2 regions of the Shewanella oneidensis MR-1 genome follow, and region 2 is predicted to be linked to the other one. Evidence: riboswitches for the same ligand, from Rfam matches in the RefSeq annotation. Region 2 holds a riboswitch; the other holds the start of a gene.

Region 1 (3,184 bases), 250 kb from region 2:
ACATCCATACTGACATAACCGCGCCCGGAGTGCTCCGCCACCCAAGACAATTTCTTGCCATCATTCAATCCATCGGTAAATTCGGCATCGATATAGTTATATTCCAGCCCTAATTGTAATGCTTGAGTCACCTGCCAATCCCAATCGGCACTCGCGCCATAACGGCGTGAGGCATCGGCATTAACGTTTGCACCTTGAAAACTACCACCAACAGGTTTTTCCGCACTTGGGTCAAAGACAATTTCATCTTCTAAATCGAGGCGGTATAAGCTCACGCGCAGACTTTGGCTGGCAACTGTCCAATCCCAACCCGCCTCATAGGAGCGGCCAGTCTGTGGCTTTAAGCCAAACACATCTTTCGGGGTGTAAGCTTGCTCATCGACCTTGGCGAAACGGAAGTTCTCATCGCCACGCAGGTAGAATCTGTGCTCGGCGCTCGGGCGATAGTTTAGGCCAAACTCGAATGCGGTGGCATCTTCATCTAAATCGATACCATTTGGATAGACATTGCCATCGACTAACTCGTCAGTCACCCGCGCATAACGTCCGCCTACCACATAACTTAAGGTATGGCTTAATGGCACAGTGGCTTGTAGATAAGCACTTTGCATGTCCTGCACATTGCTACGTGCCATAGAATCGTAATCGGCCTTACCACGGCTGATATCTAAGCCTGTCACTAGGTTTAGCTCGCCTTGGCGTGTACTGTAGTTGGCTAAAGCTTTGGGGCTAAACATCAACAGCGAGCGGGTGTTATGGCTACCCGCGCCCCAATTGACGGAGCTGACTAAGGTATCGCTGTAATCCAAATCCGCCGCTAACGCCCAGTTTTGGTTAAGCTGATGCTGATAACCGCTGCGCGCCGCAGTGGTCATCTCATGGACATATTCGCTTTTATTGGAAGACTGACGTGGATCGAACTTGAATTGATCGACCGTCAATGAGCCAGGATTTTCACGATCATCATCGTAATAGCTGGTTTCGACAAAGAAAGAATCCGTCGCCGTTTTATATTGAATGCGACCCAGAATAGACCCTGTTTCGTTTGCATTATGCTGACGATAGTTGTCACCTTGGTTGTAACTACCGCTCAAGAAATAGCGCCAATCCTTGTTGATTGCGCCAGACACGTCGCCACGACCTTCGTAAGTATTAAAGCTACCGCCGGATAATTGCACGCTGCCGCCAGTATTCTCAGGCGACTTAGTCACAATGTTAATCACCCCGCCCACGGCTTGATCGCCATAGAGCACGCCCGCACTGCCCGATAATATTTCGACGCGCTCAACCAGATTTAAGGGAATCGCATTTAAGCTAGGCGCGGCAATATCGATGTTATTTAGGCGGCGACCATCGAGTAAAATTAAGGTGTTGTTTACCGCTGTGCTGGCGCTAAAACCACGCATAGCAAAGCTAGTACCAATATTGTTATCCGAAATTTGAATACCACTTTGGCCGCGTAAGACGTCGGTCAAATTAGTCGCGCCACTCATTTCAATCGCTGCTGCATCAATCACATTCACATTGGCGGCAATATTTAACGGGGTCTTATCAGAGCGGCCTATCACGACAAGATGCTCATCGACTTTAGCTGTGCTGGTATCGTCAGCCGCCATAACGGGCGCGATAATTGAAAAACTGCAAAGGCTGCCGATCAGCAGCGCGATTTTTGTTGGATGTGTTCCCATTTTACCTTTAACTCCTGCAAGGAAAACGGGGCATTGGCGCCACGATATCGTTGATTCAGTAGAAAATACTGATAGTCACTATCGCATTTTGAGATCTGCCCACCGAAATCTCAAAAACACCTTTAGGGCCGGTCTCCGGACTTAGGCTATAATCCATCTCACTAGAGATAAACGCGAAACTGACCTTTGCACACTGCGATTTACGGGTTCATCGTGAACACCTATCGAATGCGGCCGTCTCTCACCTTTTACCGTTGCGGGGGCAGTGCCAGAATTTCACTGGCTTCCCGATTATCTCGCGACGCTATCATCGCAAGCACCACAGAAGGTTGACTCAAAATTAGGTTCAAAGGGCGTAAAACCTGTTAACGCCCAACAAGGCTCAGGTCATATCTGACCTGAGCGCGCGCATTATAGACGTCTATACGGATGAAAGTCCATTAATCTCAAGTGAGCGAAAAAACTCACATAAGTTAGAAAACACCATCCCAATTTTTTGCCGCAGGTTTTGGTCTGTCTGTGCTCAAAATCGCCTGACGTTGTTCAGGGGTTTCGCATTGGGCAGCGGGGGTAAAATCCAGCGATTTAATCACTAACGAGTCAGCAGGTTGCACTGTCGACTTGTCGAACATGGGAAAATTCATCGACCAAGAGACCAACTCCCCCTTTTCACTAATGCCAACATAACCGTCATTTGCGCCATTTAACCAAGTGAGGCGCGGAATACGTGCCATTAACTTTTCCACATTATCACGGTTGGCGCGATAACCAACGGGCACCACTTTGCCATCGGGACGCGTAAACACAAAGGAGGCTGGCCCTCGAGTAATAACACTCCCTTCCTGCCAATATTTATCAAGAATCTCTTGAGCATCGTGAAACCCAAACATATAAGCGTAATCAGTATCGTCGGCCACAATTTGCGGCACAGCCTTATCCCTCAGTAATAAAAAACCTGAGCCAATACTGATAATCTCTTTTACCCCTGTGATATCGGTTTTTTTAATCCAATCGACACCACAGTTAATACCATCGCCCCAAAAATGCGCATCCCCCGTAGGGCTTAAAATCGCAAAGGCACAATTGTTTGCCGTCATACTCACCACATCTTTTAAGGCGCTGCGAATCGAGTAAGCATCACTGCGCCAACCCCAACTCACCACAGTGCCGTCCTTTTTCAAGGCAGCATAGGTGTGTTGAAAATATTCGATCTTCGCTACATCCGTAAGCTGCGGGAGTAACTTTTTCATATTGGTCGACTCTTCAACCTGCCCCCAAATCACAGCACTGCCCTCTTTTTTGAGGGCGACAAAACTGCGCCCTCTGGCAAAGATATCGACCACATCAACTAATTGATCCTGCACATGTAAGCTATTGCCACCGTAGGGGCCATAACCCCAAGTATGCACCTTGCCATTGGCATCTAGCGCGGCAATGGCCTCTTGATTGGCGAACAACTTGGTAATATTGGTCATGCGGTTTTGCAGGGCTTTGTC
Region 2 (3,184 bases):
TTAACGAGCACAGCAGCAACATATTGAGGCGTAATTTGGGCACATTCACCCCTAAGGTATGGGCCGTTTCATCCCCCGCTTGCAAAGCCATAATCTGCCGCTTCCAACCGAGGATGATAAAAAAACTCACCAGCACAACGATGGTCGGCAAAATTAATAGCGACCAACTGGCCTTAGCAAAACTGCCCAAACTCCAAAAAAGCACGGATGCCGTGGCCTGCGGGCTGGCAAAATACAGCAGCAAACTGGTTAACGCGCCAAACATAAACGATGTTGCCACCCCTGAGAGCAGCATGCGTTCAACTTGGCTGTTGAGCCCTAACCCCGATAAAGCCAAAACAATAAGTACGGATAAACTGGCACCAATAAAAGCGCCAAAGGGCAAACTAAACCACTGGAGCCCAGCCAATATTTCCGCACCACTAAATATTCCCGAGTTGGCAATCACACCCGCATTCGCAAAAAAACCTGAACCGGAAAACAACGTCAGCATCACCACAGCGCCAAAGGAGGCTCCTGAGCTAATCCCAAACAAATAAGGGTCGGCAAGGGGATTGCGAGTCACGGTTTGCAACACACTGCCCGCCAAAGACAGCCCCGCCCCCGCCACAAAGGCGAGCAATATTCGTGGTAGCCTTAATTCCATCACAATCCGATCCGTCATCGCGGCAGTGCTTGGCGCATTCTCACCCATAAATAACTGACTGAATTTATCTATAAAAACATTAAAAACATCTAAAAAGCTGATATTCGCCGCGCCAAAACTGGCGGCCGCAATCGGCGTCAGCAGAGTAAAACCCACCAAGGCTAACATCAGCCATTGCTGGCGAGTTAATGGCGTAAAAATAGGGGTTAACAGGGTAATCAGCTTAAGTCTGCTTATCATGATGGGGTTTTCACCCCATTAATGATATGGGGAGGATGGATTGCGCCCTCTTCATCTGTCTTTGATTTTTGATAGCCATATGATTTTTGATAGCCATAGAAGTAATTAATCAACGGGTTAGCATGTTGTGGATGGGGCATCACTTGGGCGCAAACCCCAAAAACTTGGGCAATGCGCTCCTCAGTCAACACCTCAGTTGGCGTGCCCATGGCGCTCACTTGCCCATTATCGAGTAGCAGCAAACTATCACACAGGGCGCTTGCCAGATTCAGATCATGAATCGAGGCAATCACACTAATGCCAAGGCTTCGAACCAGCTCCAAAATTTGTATTTGGTAGCGCACATCGAGGTGATTTGTGGGTTCATCTAAAATCAGTAGCAGTGGTTGTTGCACGATAGCGCGGGCAATCAGCGCCCGTTGTTTCTCGCCGCCCGAAAGCCGCTCATATTGCTGATGCAACTTATGACTAAGGCCAACCTTCTCAAGCGCTTTAATAATTTTGTCGCTATCACCGCTGGAATGGCTATCAAACATTCCTTTATGGGGCGTGAGTCCCATGGCAACCAGTTGCTCTGTGGTCATATCAAAATAGTGCGGCGTATCCTGCTGCACTACGGCCACTTTACAGGCAAATGCCTTGGGCGAAAGCTGACTAATATCCTGCGAAAACAAGCTGATCTGCCCCTGAGTCGGGCGAATAAAACGATATAGACAACGCAGTAAACTGGATTTACCCGCCCCGTTAGGGCCGATTAATCCCAGCATTTCACCGCGCTGCAGGGCAAAGTTAACCCCAGAGAGAATGGTTTTGCCTTCGATGGTCCAACTCAATTGGCTGACATTGAGTGCCACATCTTGGCTGACATTGAGTCCCACATGAGTTCGCGCCGCCGAAGGTTGCGCAACTGTTGATGTAACTGTTGATGTGGAAGGCTGCATTAAAAGCCACTCCCACAGGCATATTTTGTGTTGCCAAAACCCTGCTGCGCCATGGGCCACAGGGCGAGACGTATCAATATCATCTTCTGCTCCCTCGAGTCACCCGCTCGAGAACTAAGGCTGCACGCAGCGAAAACAGCAATAGGCAGGTCTCCTGACTTGTAGAAAAGAAGGTGCTAGGCTTTAGAATCTAGAATCTAGAATCTAGAATCTAGAATCTAGAATCTAGGCGCTTCTTTTAACTACTCACAGTTGCGGGTACAGTTCGGGCTGGCTGACGGGCAGCGCCCCGATTCCCTATTATATTTGGGTTGATCCGGCGTTTATGACCTTAATGCAATAGCATAGGTTAGCGCGAAATTCCCAACACCTATTTCTGCGACATTTAAGCTTAGCGAACAAAATGCGCTATCTCACTCAAACATCAAGGAAAAGCATTATCCTATATCTGGCTCATTAGGCAATGCCGTTTAAATCAGAAAATGTTCAACATCGCATTTGATGCTGATGCAAACCTCACTCACCATGGCCCGATGGCCAGTCTAAGCGCCAGTATCGAGTCCCTTGGTTATCTTCAAGTACATTGATAGTCACCAGCGCCGCCACGGGCAGGGTGAGCTGACTATAAAAACCCACGGCTTTCACCGCCCCCAACGCCCTCGCCATTAAATGACGGATCACCCCACCGTGGGTCACCACCCAAATATTGGCCGCAGTATCAGCTGCAGCATCGGCGGGTTTATCACCAAGGGGAAGGCACGCAAATGCTTGCTCGAGAATGGCCGCAATTGCGCGATCAACTCGGGCCTCAAAATCGGCCATCGTTTCACCCTTGGGCGGCGCTACAGCCCAAGGATCTTGCCAATAGGCCGCCATGCGCTCGCCATCCTGTTGATATAACTCATCGAGCAAGCGACCATCCCAATCGCCAAAATCCATTTCTTGTAGATCCTCCAGCAGGCTGACCTCAAGCGGCGAAGATGTTGGCGCAGCAAAGTTGTTTGAACTGATGCAGTTTGAACTGGCACTGGCGAAGCTTGAACTGACGGACGCGCTAGCATGCTTAGTCGCCAACACCTTGGCAAATTCAGCACAGCGCCTCGAGGTGGAGCTATAAATACCGTGGCACTCACAGACCTGCAAAGCGACTGCCGCCGACATCTGCCGCCAGCCCTTGGCACTTAAAGGCACATCAACGCGGCCACGTAAAATCGCCCCGCCCTCGCATTCCCCATGGCGCAACAGTAATAAGCGAACTTGTTTCATATATGCCTTTTAAAAATCTTAGGACCTAGACTCTAGATTCTAGATTCTCGCTCCTAATGACTTTCACCTTGCCCTGACAATCCGATGTCGC

Evidence for each region. A riboswitch is a leader RNA that binds a small molecule or an ion and turns the genes downstream of it on or off. The one in region 2 is predicted to bind cobalamin.
Region 1: it holds a riboswitch for cobalamin, as region 2 does, so the genes downstream of both, SO_RS03835 (TonB-dependent receptor) here and SO_RS04810 (ABC transporter ATP-binding protein) in region 2, are expected to answer to the same signal.

What each region holds. Positions count from the first base shown of each region.
Region 1 covers NC_004347.2:825,659-828,842, reverse strand. The annotation lists gene SO_RS03835 (TonB-dependent receptor) at 1-1,688, opposite strand, end outside; cobalamin riboswitch at 1,798-2,027, opposite strand; gene SO_RS03830 (RCC1 domain-containing protein) at 2,162-3,184, opposite strand, start outside.
Region 2 covers NC_004347.2:1,070,664-1,073,847, reverse strand. The annotation lists gene SO_RS04815 (FecCD family ABC transporter permease) at 1-886, opposite strand, end outside; gene SO_RS04810 (ABC transporter ATP-binding protein) at 883-1,827, opposite strand; cobalamin riboswitch at 1,955-2,177, opposite strand; gene SO_RS04805 (histidine phosphatase family protein) at 2,344-3,093, opposite strand.